Regions from separate parts of the Aliiglaciecola sp. genome, predicted to be linked through region 1. Evidence: predicted binding sites of a transcription regulator. Region 1 holds the regulator's gene; each other region holds the start of a gene.

Region 1 (3,879 bases):
AAGGTACGCCATAAAATTAAACAGAATATGGTCTGGGCTATAGGTTACAACGCACTTATTCTTCCTCTTGCAGTGGCTGGATATTTAAGCCCATGGATGGCCGTTATCGGTATGTCTTTAAGTTCAATCATTGTAGTAGCAAATTCAATTCGTCTGCTCCGTTAATAGGAAACTAAATTGAGTATTATTTATGTATTAATCCCCATCGCTATACTGCTCGTTTTGTTAGCTATCGGGATCTTTTTTTGGGCAGTTAAGTCAAATCAATTTGAAGATTTAGAACGTCAAGGTTACAACATTTTATTCGATGATGACGTAGACAAAAAAGCACCACAAAAAGCCCCTAAAACTGAAGAAGAATGAACGATATCAGCTGGTTCTCAGCGATTTTAATTGGTCTTGCAGGTAGTGTACATTGTGCAGGGATGTGCGGCGGTATTGTTACCTCGTTTACCTTTGCCTTGCCAAAAAATCAGTCACAATGGCCATTTTTAATCGCTTATAATACAGGACGTATTTTATCCTACAGTGTTGCTGGCGCTATCGCCGGACTTTTAGGGCAAGTTGTCACAACCCAATCTTTCATCAACCCACAAGTACTCACCCTGTTTGGTGGGGTATTTATGGTGTTACTGGGGCTTTATGTGGGTCAATGGTCAAAGTTGCTCACTAAAGTCGAAAAAGTCGGTGCTATTTTTTGGCGTAAAATCAGCCCGTTGTCAAAACGTTTTATTCCCTTTAAACACCCAATGTATGCCGTGCCCTATGGTGTGATTTGGGGTTGGCTGCCCTGCGGATTAGTATATTCAACATTAACCTGGAGTGTTTCCACTGGCAGCGCAGTACAAGGTGCGTTGACCATGTTTTGTTTTGGTTTAGGCACACTGCCTATTATGTTAGCAATGGGAGCTAGCGCCACTCAAATCAGAAGTTGGTTAACACAACCCTTGGTAAAACGTAGCGTTGCAGTTTTATTGTGCTTATTTGGCTTGATTTTATGTTACCAAGGGATTCATAATTGGTAACTAATGAATTAAGTGGAATTATCTAATGTCTGATTCGAACAAGTTCAGTATTCGCTGCCAAAATTGTAGTTTTAACCATCTTTGCATCCCCGTAGCCCTGAACCAAACAGAAATGGAAAGTTTAGATGAGATAATCGAGCGTAAACGTCCTTTGCATAAAAATGATCAGCTCACTATTCCAGGACAAAAATTCACCTCATTATTTGCGGTAAGAACAGGTTCATTTAAATCCTATATTACCTCCCCTGATGGAGAACAACAGATAACCGGGTTTCATTTTCCTGGTGATATAGTTGGTTTCGACGGACTCTTTTCAGAAAAGTACCAAAGTTACAACCAAGCCATGGAAACCTCTATGGTGTGTGAGTTGCCCTATGACAAGCTCGACACTATGAGCGAGCAACTTCCGACATTACGTAAAGAAATGCTTAAGATAATGAGCACGGAAATAAACCAAGACCATAGTATGATGATGCTCTTGAATAAACGTACTGCAGAGGAACGTCTTGCACATTTTTTGATTAATTTATCCGACCGCTTTCACTCTCGTGGTTTTTCTGAAACCGAGTTCAATTTAACCATGACGCGTAACGAAATAGGTAACCATTTAGGTCTTACCGTAGAAACCGTCAGCCGTTTATTAACCCGTTTTCAAAAAGAAAATATCATAAAAGTAGATGGCAAGTTTATCCAGATCCCCGATTTAGCCTCCCTTAGAGATAAGCTCGGTGAGCATGTTTTACAAAATAAAGCCTGCGGATAGGCCTTTCCTGTTAAGTTGATTTAGGTCAAAACAAATAATCGGTTAACTGGCAAAATAGCTAAAGTACCCATACACTTAAGATGAAAGTGTAAACCTTATAAGGGAGTTAACTAATGTCCATATTTAACAAAATACTAGCCGTTGTAGACCCGACCACCGATGATCAGAAAGCCTTTAAACGGGCTCTCTTGCTGGCACAAAAAACGGGGGCCAGTGTTACTGCCTTTCTATCCATTTACGATTTCTCTTATGAAATGACCACTATGTTGACCGTAGATGAACGCGAAACAATGCGCCAAGCTGTGGTAGATGATAAAACTGATTGGCTAGCCAATATCGTTGAGCCATTGGCAGCTAACTCTTCAATCTCTGTAGATATCAAAGTAGTTTGGCATAATCGTCCTTATGAAAGTGTCTTATTTGAGGTGATTGACCACAGTTATGACTTAATTGTAAAAGGCACTCACGAGCATGACACCTTGAAATCGGTTATTTTCACCCCTACCGATTGGCATATTTTGCGAAAGTCTCCCGTGCCTGTATTGCTAGTCAAAGAGCATGACTGGCCAAGCAATGGCAACATTTTAGCGGCTGTTGATGTTGGTAGCGAAGATGATGAGCACCATAGTTTAAATAAAATCATTACAAAAACCGCAGGGATGATGGCTGATTTATTAGAAGGTAAAGTTAACCTTGTTAACTCTTACCCTGGAACACCAGTGAATATCGCCATCGAAATTCCAGAATTTGATCCCGTTGGTTATACGGAATCAGTCAAACAGCATCATGCCAAATGTATGCTTGAACATGCACAGAAATTCAATATACCCCAAGAAAATCAGCACCTTAGTGAAGGTTTACCTGAAGACGTAATTCCATCGGTTGCTAAAACCATAGATGCAGAGTTAGTAGTGATTGGAACCGTAGGTCGAACAGGGATCACCGCTGCACTTATTGGTAATACCGCTGAACACACTATCGACTCTCTCAATTGTGATGTTTTAGCCATAAAACCTGAAGGTTTTGAGTGTCCACTCAAGCACTAGTAATACATTAGCAATATCAGAGCAGAAGTTTACCTAAAACATTTGAAATTAGAGTGTTTATGTCCTTTATGAGGACAGGTATAATCGGCGCTGATAGCAATGTTTTCTAGGAATATAATGAGTAAGATCGAGTCTCTGTCTGAGAGTAAAAAATACAGTTTCAATAAACTTCAAAAGCGCTTAAGACGAAATGTAGGTAAAGCAATCGCCGATTTCAACATGATCGAGGATGGCGATAAGGTGATGGTTTGCCTGTCTGGTGGTAAAGACAGTTACACTATGCTCGATATTTTGATGTTTCTAAAAAGAATTGCCCCTATAAAGTTTGAAATTATTGCGGTTAATTTAGATCAAAAACAACCTGGCTTCCCCGCGGATGTACTTCCAAGATACTTAGAAAATTTACAAGTACCTTATGAAATTGTCACCGAAGATACCTATTCCATCGTCAAAGATAAAATTCCAGAGGGTAAAACCACTTGTTCTCTTTGTTCAAGATTACGTAGAGGAATACTGTATAAAACGGCATCACGTTTGGGGGCGACAAAAATCGCTTTGGGCCATCACCGCGATGACATGCTCGAAACCTTATTTCTGAACATGTTTCATGGGGGACGCTTAAAATCTATGCCTCCAAAACTCGTCAGCGATGATGGTAAACAAATGGTTATACGACCATTAGCCTATTGCTCTGAAAAAGAAATAACCCAGTATTCCGAACTACTTGAATTTCCGATTATTCCCTGCAATTTGTGTGGCTCTCAAGAGAACTTGCAACGTAAAGTGATTAAAAACATGCTAACAGATTGGAATCAGCGTTTTCCGGGTAGAATAGAGAGTATGTTTAAAGCGATGCAAAATGTGGTTCCTTCCCATCTTGCTGACAATCAAATTTTCGACTTTAAAACTTTAGAAACACAACAAACACCGTTTGAAAACGGTGATATTGGATTTGATCAAGAAGACTTTTCATCCCCATCCATTAGTAATGATGACACCGTAAATATTATCAATATAAGTTAAGGATCACTTCAATAGATGAAAA
Region 2 (3,879 bases), on a different contig from region 1:
TGAGCTTTAAATATTGCATAGGATTGACTAAGCGCTACTGCCTAACAATAAGCACATCAACCGTCAGCCGATTGAGAATTTTTTCAGCCGTATTGCCGATTAACATTCCTTTGATTCCCTTGCGACCAACGTTACCAATGACGACCAAGTTCGCTTTCATTTTGCTGGCGACGGAAGGGATCAAAGCATAGGCAGAGCCGGCCTCAATTTTCACTGTATAGTCAGTAAACACACCTGTATCTTCTACAATTTTTTCAAGTTTATCTTTGGATAACTTACCTTTTTTAACCATCACCTCACCGGGCTCAGTTATATCAAACTCTTGTTTTATACGCGGAATAGGGATCACCCCTAAAACAGAAACATCCGCAGACAACTGCTTGGCGATATGTGCAGAGGTATTCAGGACTTTGTCGTTTAATTCTTTTTGGGCATCGGTTCTAGTGAAAATATCAACAGTGCCTAACAACTTAAACTGACCGCGCCAGCGATTATCACCACATAACAAAACACTGGATTTAATCGGGCCTTTTAGTGCCGCTTTGATCAGTGAAAAGTCCAACTCTTCCCGTCCCAATTGAGGACGGTGAATGAATGTGGTATCAAATTCGTCATGGCTGAGAGTTTTAAACAGTAACTCTTCGCGCTCAGCTGCGGATGTAACCGTCTCCATTAGAATTGTTATTTTGCATGCATCTGCCACTTCATTGTTAATTAAGGTAGTCAGTCCCTCAACGTTAGAATCAAGTAAATCATTAGCTATATACAGCACCGTAATACTGGAAGGCGCAAACTTTAATGCTTTTTTCAGCATCGGCTTAACACTTTCTTTCCTCTCGGCAACAACTAAAATATGTTTCATAATCCTTCCTTAATTTATATTAGACTCATCTTAGATTGGGAATTCAATTGCACCTTAAGCATAGTTTAAATCTGCTTAAATTGACTGATCCACATCAATATCTAGCGAGATAAAGTATCGAATTATTTACGAGGGATTCGCTACATCAAGGGGAACGAGTAAGTGAAGTAAAAGGCACTAGGTTCTTTCCAGCGGCGTTAATTTTTTATAACTGTGATGCTAGCGTGGTATTACGAAAGAATATGTGAGGAATATTTCTATGAACGTTTAGAACGGGGACTCGAGCCTGCAAATGCAATCAAAAGCGCAATGGAAAAAGGTACCACTCTTTCTAAAAAATCACCTGGCGTGCTAGGAAGCATGTAAAAGGTGACTGCGAGCACAAAACCAGTGATCATCGCCAAAAAGGTGGCTTTAGGATGAATATTTCGATTGCACAGACGCACGATGATGATTGGGCCAAAGGATGCTCCTAAGGCAACCCAAGCAAAGATCGCTCTACTGAAAATGGCTTCGGGCATATACAAGGTCACTAACACTGAAAAAACAACGACGAATAAAATACTCAGTCTTGAAATACTCAATGATGATAAACGGGAATGTTTTTCTAAACCTAAATCATGTGCCACAACAGAGGCACTAACCAACAATTGACTGTCAGCCGTAGACATAATGGCAGACAACACGGCAGCAGTAATAACACCGGCAACAATAGGATGAAAGAGTTCGGTGGTTAATACAAAAAATAAGTTTTCTGGATTATCTAACTGGATTTGCAACGCCAGCCCAGCAAGCCCCACCACCACGACACCTAAATCAACGATTAAGAACCAAGCAGCAGCGATACGACGACCGCTTTTAATCGCTTTTTCATCTCGCAATGCCATAAAACGCAATAGCATGTGTGGCTGTCCCATTGACGAAACAGATACACTGAGATTGCCGATAATGACACCTGCAGCCAGCAAAGCAACATTGCCCCCAGTTAAACTAAGTTGTTCTGGGGTGGCAACCTCAATTAAGGTTGTAACAAAATCAATGGGGCCGCCTACTGCGACAACTGCGGCTATGGGCAACGCTAACGTTGCGATGGCCATAATAGAGCCCTGCAGCGCGTCGGTCATGCTAACCGCCCAAAACCCACCTAGCACAGTGTAAATAAAGATAATTAGCGCACCAATTAATACACTTTCCGTCATAGGCATATCAAAAGTAGCAGAAAACATGTTTCCCGCGCCTTGAAATTGAGCTGCCACATAAAGGGTAAACGAAATCAATATGATCAAGGATGCCGTTACCACTATTAACTTCTTAATCCCGCCGCTACTGCCAAAACTTAAGAAATCGGTAACGGTTAAATCTTTTTGCTCAAGACTGGTTCGATACAACCTTGGGGCAAACCAATACCAAGATATAAACATCCCTAAAATGCTACCTAAGGCTAACCAAATACCGGAGAGACCAAGCACCATCACTAAGCCACTAAACCCCAATAGTTTCCATGCCGATGAGGAACTAGCAGAATAACTAACAGCGGCAACAAAGGGGCCTAAACCACGGCCCCCTAGGAAAAAGTCATCAGTGTTTTTAACGCGACGTTGTGCCCAAAAGCCAATTCCTAGCAACACCAATTTATATACGACTAATACAACTAAAATATAACTGGCGTTGCTCACAATTTAGGGCTCCATTATGCTTCGAATAATGGTATTAGGAATGTAACTGTTATCCCACTCTTTACCAGGCGCCCAGCTAAAGCCTCCGGTACGCAAAATAACTAAATCCATAGACGGAATGATATACATCACTTGATTGCCACTGCCATCAAACATAAATAAATCATCGGCCAAATAGGGTTCACTATGCAGCACCCCAAAGCCTTTAGCTGGACCAACTTCTGCCCACGCTCGTTTAGGCAAATAAGGTTTACCCAACCAGATATGCAGGCCCATAGCAGGGTTAGCAGGTGAAGGTTCTAGATATTCTTCCATCCAATTATCCGGAAACAAAGATTGACCATCTATTTGCCCACCGTTTTTAAGCAAAATACCCATGCGCAACCAAGATTCTGAAGGCAATAACAAACAACAACCACTGTGCGCCACCCCTTGCGGACGGTTAAGCATGACCTCTCCACCTTGGGCATGTATAGGCTTAATTAGCGACTCAGACAAGTACTGACCATAAGGTTTCCCTGTAGCGCGCTTGATGACTATTGCAAGTAAATCGGACACTGCTTGGCTATAATCGTACTTAGTTCCAGGCTTATCGATTAACGTATAATCATTGATAATAACGTCATCCGAATAACCTGAAATATAGGAGCGAGTAAAATTACTAAATGGGCTCATGTCTAAGGTGTAGTATTGTTCAAATCCTGCGGCCATATGTAACATGTGACGGATAGTAATTGTGTCTTTTTCTGTACCCTGCCATTCGTTTATATAAGTTGCTGCAGGCTCATCTAAACCACTAATAAAACCCTCTTTAATGGCTCGTGATATCACTAAAGACGCGACCATTTTGGCCATACTTTTGCCCACTATGAGAGAATTCTCATCCATACCATCATAGTGTTCACGAAAGCGTAATTTACCTTTATGCCAAATTAACAACGAAGTACTGCGGCGTTCAGCCGCATATTGACTGACATTCGCAAGGGCGTCAGAGGGAATACTCCCCTCCCCCTGATTATCCACTTCGAATAATGGTGAAGGGTTTCCTTCGACCACAAATTCAGAGCCATCCCAGCCAGACTGAGGTAAAACCCCTTTGCCTGTGGCAATCAGATAGTAGCGTTTCCAAAATAAGGGATCTTGTAGATACAACACGCCCCCCACCAACATTACCAGTGCTAAAAAGCCAATGAAAACCTTACCTATCATTTTGCCCATTTACTTCAATCCTTTTATCTACTTGGATGATATATATTCTAGAAAATCAATAACCTGATCACGTTTCACTGGATCTGACAAGTCAGTTTGTTGGTTCATCAAGTTGCCAGGAATAAACTCTTT
Region 3 (3,879 bases), on a different contig from region 1:
GCAGCGGTATTCTTTCTCTTGGCGGTACTATTTTAGGAACCAGTAATAAAGCTAATCCTTTTGACTATCAGGGCAAAGACTGCTCGGCTGACGTTATGTCTTATTATCATGAACTAGGTTTAGATGCAGTGGTGATGATTGGCGGTGACGGCACAATGTCAATTGCTTATGAGCTATCTAAGTTAGGAATGAACATTGTTGGTGTGCCAAAAACCATTGATAACGATTTGATGTGTACTGAGCGTACATTTGGTTTCCAAACCGCAGTGTCTATTGTAACCGAAGCTATTGACCGACTGCGCACCACTGGACATTCACATAAACGAGTTATGATCCTTGAAACCATGGGCCGTTATGCAGGTTGGATAGCGCTACATGCTGGCGTGGCCGGCGGCGCAGATGTGATCTTGATACCAGAATACCCATACAACATTGATGAAATAGTTTCAGCTTGTGAACTAAGAGCCAGTGAGCAGCATTACTCTATTATTGTTGTCGCTGAGGGTGCTAAACCTGAAAATGGCACTATGGCAGTGCAAGAAACCATTGCAGATAGTCCAGATCCCATCCGCTTGGGTGGTATCTCAGATGTATTAAAAAGCCAGTTGGAAACACGCTTAAATGGCGAAGTCAGAGCAACATCTTTAGGTCACATCCAGCGTGGTGGCTCCCCCACGGCTAATGACAGAATTTTTGCAACAAACGTGGGCGCATTTGCCGCGAAACTCATTTCCGAAAAATTATTTGGTCGAGTTGTTGTGCAACAAAAAAATCAGTTAACCAGCGTACCTTTAGAGCAAGTTGCTAATCAAACTAAAGGAGTAGCTAGGGACAACATCACCTTACAAAGTGCCCTTTCTTTAGGGATAAGTTTTGGTGTCGCAAATTTAGAAACGACGGGGCAATCCTAGGATCAACCAAAAATATAGATAAGCGATAACCTTTAGGAAATTTATAAACCTTTAACGGCGAAAAGTCTGATCCCTATCAATCTGGTGTTGGCAGTGAAAGTTATAACCATCTTATAGACTAAGGCAAATCGTTAATGTCACGAATAGATCCCACGAATATGGCAGTCGAAGCTGAGCCACTCGCATCTATGCAGATAGGGGTTGTGAGTGCTGTGCGTGGAAGTATTGTTGAAATCAAATTCGAACATAAACCACCTGCTATTCACAATATTATCTACGCCAACAATCGCGCTATCGTTCTAGAAGTCCTAACCCAATTACCGGACAACAAAGTGCGTACAATTGCCTTAACCCCTACACAAGGTTTAGCAAGAGGCATGCAAGCAGAAGATTCTGGCCAACCTCTTACTGTTCCCATTGGCAAACAAAATATATCTCGCATGTTTAATGTATTTGGCAACCCTATTGATGGTAAAGATTTCAACCACCAATGTCAGCGCCGAAGTGTCCATCAAGCGCCTCCACTGCTTTCAAACTTATCTAGCCAACAACAAATATTTGAAACCGGTATCAAAATTGTCGACGTACTTTGTCCACTTGAGCGTGGCGGTAAAGCAGGATTGTTTGGGGGAGCTGGGGTAGGTAAAACCGTACTGCTAACAGAAATGATCCACAATATGGTAAGTCATCAACAAGGTGTCAGTATTTTTTGTGGTATTGGCGAGCGCTGCCGCGAAGGTGAAGAGCTATACCGTGAAATGAAACAGGCTGGTGTTTTAGATAATATGGTGATGCTGTTTGGACAAATGAACGAACCACCAGGAAGTCGATTTCGCATAGGCCATAGTGCATTAACCATGGCTGAGTATTTTCGTGATGACGAACATAAAGACGTTTTACTCCTTATCGACAATATTTTTCGCTTTATTCAAGCCGGATCCGAAGTATCTGGTTTAATGGGCCAAATGCCATCAAGAATGGGCTATCAACCAACTTTAGGAACTGAGCTATCTGGTCTAGAAGAGCGCATCGCAAACACCCAAAATGGTGCCATAACGTCAATTCAGGCAGTGTATGTGCCGGCTGATGATTTTACCGATCCTGCTGCCACCCACACATTTTCACACCTTTCGGCAACCTTGGTGCTTTCTCGAAAACGAGCCAGCGAAGGGCTCTACCCATCAATCGATCCGCTGCAATCCAGCTCTAGTTTAGCCACCGCAAATATTGTCGGCCAACGGCACTACAAATTAGCCCAAGAAGTAAGAGAAATTCTAGCTCAATATGATGAACTTAAAGACATTATAGCCATGCTCGGGTTAGAGCAGCTTGCAAATAAAGATCGTAAAGTTGTTATTCGAGCCCGTCGTTTAGAACGCTTTTTCACTCAGCCTTTTTTTACCACAGAACAATTCACTGGAATGGAAGGAAAATTTGTCAGTTTAGAAAATGCCTTGAATGGTTGTGAGCAAATTTTGCGAGGTGATTTTGATGACTACCCAGAAAGCGCGCTATACATGATTGGTGATATTAGCGAAGCAGTAAAATCTAACACTGAGAATGTCGAGCCAAACCAACAGGAAAATCAACATGCTAGTTAAAATTTTACTGCCCAACCAAATATTTTTGGAGTTAAAAGACGTGAATAGTGTTGTTGTTGAAACGCCAGAAGGCAGCTTCGGCGTTTTACCCAATAGACTTGACTGTGTAACCCCTGTTGTCCCGGGAATATTAACCTATCAACTAGCAGCTAACGAACATTCGTATATTGCCGTTGATGAGGGAATGTTAATTAAAACCGGAAGACAATTACTCATTTCCGTGCGCAGAGCAATTGTTGGAGGCTCTTTGCAGCAATTACATAAAACTGTCGAGGAAGAATTTTTAAAAGCAGATCAGGAACAGTTGGAATTACGCAGTGTCCTGGCGAAATTAGAAACTACTTTTTTAAAGCAATTTTCTTCGATTTCGAAAGATTAAATTTGTATGAGCAAAACAGGCAACAAACAAGAGTCCCATTCACAATCAACCCATGCGTTGGTTAAACAAGTGGAAACTAAAGCACAATTAAAACTAAATGCAAAGCGCCGCTCCTCCCCTGGAGTATGGTTTGGTTTAGGGATGATGGGAATAATTGGCTGGTCTGTGGCTGTACCAACTTTTCTTGGGGTAATGTTAGGCATTTGGATTGATAACAACTTCGAGCAACAACGTTCATGGACCCTAGCATTATTGCTTGCGGGGCTAGCCATTGGATGTTTCACCGCTTGGGGCTGGGTAAGTAAAGAGCACCAAGCGATTCATGATGCCGACGCTGATGCTCAACATAACAATATAACCGACGAGGAAGACAAACTATGAGCGATCACTACAGTATGCTAATAGCGTTATTTGCAGGTGTTGTTTTGGGCATTAGTTTTTTCTATAGCTTATGGTTTACGGTACAAAAAGGATTGCAGTCTGATCGCCCAGAATACTGGTTTATTGGTGGTTTTGTGCTTCGCATGGGAGTCAGTGTGGCGGGATTTTACTTTATTTCAAACCAGCAGTTTTGGCTGCTGATTTCAAGTCTCGTTGGCTTTTTAATTGGTCGAGTGATTACCAATAAAGTGCTAACTATTACGCCCAAACCCCAGATCCAGTGATTAAAAACAAAAGCTTTAGTCGAATATTAGATAAAACAAAAAAGGCTTAGAACCATGCATATTACGCCCGATGAAATTATTTATTGGCAATACGGCTTTTTTAAACTTAATGCCACTATCGTTTTTACCTGGTTAATTATGTTTATCTTAGTTTTGGGCGCGTACCTTATTACTCGTAATCTAAATGATCAATTGCGACCGACCCGCTGGCAAAATGGTTTAGAGGTTTTGGTTGTGACAATTTTACAACAAATAAACGACGCGGATTTACGCTCACCAGCAAAATATATCGGTTTTTTGGGTACCTTGTTTTTGTTTATTGC
Region 4 (3,879 bases), on a different contig from region 1:
GTGTTGCTCAAAATCAGCCCGTTCAGCTTCTGTCGCTTGGCCATTTCTGACTTTGTCTAATAAGTCGTAAGCTACAATTCCAGATAAAATACGCTCTCTATGGCGCTCTTTATGTTCTTTTAAGCCAACCACTTCTTCGTCTAGTGAGCGTGTGGCAATTATACCCATGGCATAAGGTATTTGGATGGCGTAATCGACAGATTCAGTTTCATCATTGGGTATGCCAAACAGGGTAAAAGCAGCAGGGGCCGGCTGGGTTTCATATTCAGCCTCTACAGCGGCTAATTTAACCTTTTGAACATCACCTAGTTCATAACCACTCTCATCACCTAAAATAATAACTGAGATAACCGATGCTAACCCAAAGCTGGCCGCGATGGCGAACGAGCGTCTAGCAAAAGCAACATCTTTGTTTTTAAGTAAGTAATAAGAAGAAATAGCTAGAACAAAAATTGCACCGGTCACATAGCCTGCAGATACCGTATGTACAAACTTCACTTGCGCAACAGGGTTGAATATGACTTCTGCAAAGCTGGTCATTTCCATGCGCATAGATTCGAAATTAAACTCTGCACCCACAGGAAATTGCATCCAGCCATTGGCAATTAAGATCCAAAGGGCAGAGAAGTTAGAACCTATGGCAACTAACCAAGTTGTCATTAGATGTTTCACTTTGGTCATTTTGTCCCAACCAAAGAAAAATAAACCAACAAAGGTAGACTCTAAGAAGAAGGCCATGAGTCCTTCTATCGCCAAAGGCGCACCAAAGATATCACCTACATAATGGGAATAATAAGACCAGTTCATACCGAACTGAAATTCCATGGTTAAGCCTGTGGCAACGCCAATAGCAAAGTTGATCCCAAACAACTTACCCCAAAACTTGGTCATTTGTTTATAGATTTCTTTGCCAGTCAAAACATACACAGATTCCATTATGGCAAGCATAAAACTCAAGCCTAAGGTTAATGGAACAAATATGAAATGAAACATGACGGTAGAGGCAAATTGCCAACGAGATAACTCAATTAGAGTCTCGTTCATACTGTTTCTCCTAGTGATTTAAAAAGTGTTGTCGAATCTATTATATTCCGATGGTTTCTACCTCGGAGTTGATCTTAATCAACATTATTGAACTCAAATTGCATTCTGCGTGCCAAATATGGAAAATATTTTAAGGTATTGAAAGGATTGGAGTTTTATTTTTGGGGAGGCTTTATTGTCAAGTTGTTGTGTCACTTATGACAAGAAGTGTGTCATAAGTGACAGTTGCTGATTTGGCAGCTGATTTTGTGGATTAATTTGTTTGGCAGTAGTCTACTCAGACATAGGCGCAGTGACGCTAAAAGCGCCGCGTATATCATTTAACGAAAAGTTTATTGCCGTGTCCTGTGGGTAGTGTTGGTTTATTTTTTCACGTAAATCCGAGGATATATTTGTACCATGACAAGCAACACATAACTGACCAGTAGGAATGGCTTTCATCATTCTAAATTGCCCATTTTTAATATCACTAAAGACCAACTTATCCATTGCTTTGCCCTGTTTCAATTGCTGTTCAAAGTTCACTAATACCTCTTTTTGCCACTCATTGGGTTGGTTATCGGGGTTGCGGGTTTTTAAGCTTGTGCGACTTAGGGTCCAACCATTAGTGGATAGTTCAGCGGCAATTTTAGGTGCTTGTTGTTGACAAACCTCTACTGCACTTTCAAAGCCACCAGTGCCAATTGCATTGAGTAATTCACTTTTGAGTTGCTTACCAAATTGCTGCATTTTTTGTTTGGCAATGTTTTGCATCTGTTGTTTTGAGGATGCTTCATGATTTTGAACCTGATTATTTATTAGCGGTTCCTTTTTTGTGGCTAATTCTTCCACCTTAGTAGCCGTTCCATAAGATCCGAAACTGACAAGAGTTAACATACCCATTGTAGTTGCACATATTGCTAATATTCTATTCATAGTATTTCCTATTCTAGTCGTTCTATTCCAAGTGCTTTTAGCACATACTTTTCGTAAACCGGTTCACTTGTGCCCGTGCGCATTTTTCGCATGAAGTATTTTTCAAATGCAATTTTGGCTAAATGTACCCATTTCCCTTTTTTAAACCAGGCAACATTACGGGGCGGAATTTGCGGCATGGCTACAAATGCTGCTCCTGTGTTGCCCATGTCGGCTAAGCAAATTGCATGCATAGTGCCTTTAGTGTGAGGCGGTTGTTTGTCAATAATGAGGGCTTTTAGATTGTGGGCGATGGCGGTCATCATAGTTTCGATCATGTAACCTGTTTTAGGCGTTCCTGTTGGGACTGGAGTTGCCTCAACTGGAGGGATAGCAACACAGACTCCGCCGGAAAATATATTCGGGTAGGTTGGATTGCGATGGTATTCATCGGTGAGAACGAAACCTTTAGGGTTGCACAAAGCATCAACATTTGCCACAGCGTCAACACCACTGAATGGAGGGATAAGCATGGCATGTTGAAAAGGTAGTTGATGCTCGAATTCAACTTCACCTTTTCGGTTTAACTCAGAAACGAACATCATACTTTCAGTGACCTTATCTACGCTGCTGTTACAAGTCCACTTTATGTCTCTGGTTCTAAGTTCTGACTCCAACATGGTTTTAGAGTCACCCACACCACCTAAGCCCATATGCCCGATATAAGGTTCACAGGTAACGAAGTGAATGGGTACTTTGTGGCGGATCTTAGCGTCTCGCAGTGCTTTATCTAAGATAAACGCATATTCGTATGCAGGCCCAAAGCAACTGGCGCCTTGGAAAGCACCAACCACAACTGGCCCTGGATTTTTTATTAGCTTTTCAAAATCTTGATAGCATTGTTGAGCGTGATCTAAGGTACAAATGGATTGCGTGTAAAAATCAGGTCCAGCTCCTTGAATATTAGCAAAGGCAAGTTTAGGTCCTGTGGCTATTATCAAATAATCGTATTCTATGCTTTGGTTTTCGTGGGTTAAAATAACATTGTTTTGTGCATCGATTTTATCCACCCTTGCGCAAATGAATTCAATGCCTTTTTTATTGAGATATTTTTCAATGGGCATCGTTATTGCGTTAGGCTCTCGCCATCCAACAGCAACCCAAGGGTTGGAAGGAACGAACCGGAATTCAGCTCGTTCATTGATCACAACAACTTGGTGTTCCTTGCCTAATATCTCTTTTGTTTCATAAGCCGCTGGCATGCCACCGGTTCCTGCGCCTAAGATCACTATTTTAGCCATTTTAGATCCTTACTTTTTTAATATCGTTAAAGGGTACGACATGTAAATACTTAATAAGCAAGACCCGTGCTATAAATTCAAAATTATTTAAGGTATTGAAAATTATATGTTTTATTAAAATTATTTCGGATGATTTAGATATAACTTGATTCCTGTGTCATTTTTGTCAGAGTATGAGTCAATAATGACTTAATGAAGGTTTCATGGATTATGAATGTGAGTGTCGTACAATCGATTATTGATGCAATGGAAAAGCCGGCAATTTTTATTGATCTTGAATACCGTATTTTAGCCGTTAATCCAGCTTATCGAGATACCTATGAAAATGAAGTGATAGTAGGCAAAAGTCGCTGTTTTGAAATTTCCCACCGAAACTCAAGCCCCTGTGATCAGCACGGTGAAGATTGTCCAATGGAGCAGTGTAATAAAACCGATAAAACTAGCAGTGTTATTCATATTCACGATACCCCATACGGTAAAACCTATTGTGATATTTTGATGAAACCCATCAAAGATGAAAATGGTATCACCACCGGATTTTTAGAAGTGTTAGACCGTATAAAGTTTGCGTCCAATGAGTCGAATGCGCAACTTATGATAGGCGCATCAGAGCCTTTTAAAAAGATGCTAAATAAGATTA

The links. Region 1 encodes FNR, which switches genes on or off when oxygen is low (the NO sensors DNR and NnrR bind a similar motif). Its sites were predicted from a motif close to TTGATCTAGATCAA; they were not measured.
Region 2: the regulator FNR is predicted to act here: its motif matches at 947-960, upstream of ABJV04_RS02695 (universal stress protein).
Region 3: the regulator FNR is predicted to act here: its motif matches at 978-991, upstream of atpD (F0F1 ATP synthase subunit beta).
Region 4: the regulator FNR is predicted to act here: its motif matches at 1,113-1,126, upstream of ABJV04_RS18300 (cytochrome ubiquinol oxidase subunit I).

The regions. Positions count from the first base shown of each region.
Region 1 is NZ_JBDWYG010000031.1:106,506-110,384, reverse strand. Features, by position in the region: gene ABJV04_RS07150 (heavy metal translocating P-type ATPase) at 1-165, shown strand, start outside; gene ccoS (cbb3-type cytochrome oxidase assembly protein CcoS) at 178-363, shown strand; gene ABJV04_RS07140 (sulfite exporter TauE/SafE family protein) at 360-1,025, shown strand; gene fnr (fumarate/nitrate reduction transcriptional regulator Fnr) at 1,051-1,788, shown strand; gene uspE (universal stress protein UspE) at 1,902-2,834, shown strand; gene ttcA (tRNA 2-thiocytidine(32) synthetase TtcA) at 2,970-3,857, shown strand; gene ABJV04_RS07120 (patatin-like phospholipase family protein) at 3,873-3,879, shown strand, end outside.
Region 2 is NZ_JBDWYG010000015.1:51,894-55,772, forward strand. Features, by position in the region: gene ABJV04_RS02695 (universal stress protein) at 35-862, opposite strand; gene ABJV04_RS02700 (sodium/proline symporter) at 1,120-2,538, opposite strand; gene ABJV04_RS02705 (serine hydrolase) at 2,542-3,756, opposite strand; gene ABJV04_RS02710 (hypothetical protein) at 3,775-3,879, opposite strand, start outside.
Region 3 is NZ_JBDWYG010000069.1:69,121-72,999, forward strand. Features, by position in the region: gene ABJV04_RS18890 (ATP-dependent 6-phosphofructokinase) at 1-911, shown strand, start outside; gene atpD (F0F1 ATP synthase subunit beta) at 1,100-2,512, shown strand; gene ABJV04_RS18900 (F0F1 ATP synthase subunit epsilon) at 2,502-2,891, shown strand; gene ABJV04_RS18905 (AtpZ/AtpI family protein) at 2,898-3,272, shown strand; gene ABJV04_RS18910 (ATP synthase subunit I) at 3,269-3,556, shown strand; gene ABJV04_RS18915 (F0F1 ATP synthase subunit A) at 3,611-3,879, shown strand, end outside.
Region 4 is NZ_JBDWYG010000067.1:82,233-86,111, forward strand. Features, by position in the region: gene ABJV04_RS18300 (cytochrome ubiquinol oxidase subunit I) at 1-1,044, opposite strand, end outside; gene ABJV04_RS18305 (DUF3365 domain-containing protein) at 1,318-1,959, opposite strand; gene ABJV04_RS18310 (FAD/NAD(P)-binding oxidoreductase) at 1,968-3,239, opposite strand; gene ABJV04_RS18315 (sigma 54-interacting transcriptional regulator) at 3,450-3,879, shown strand, end outside.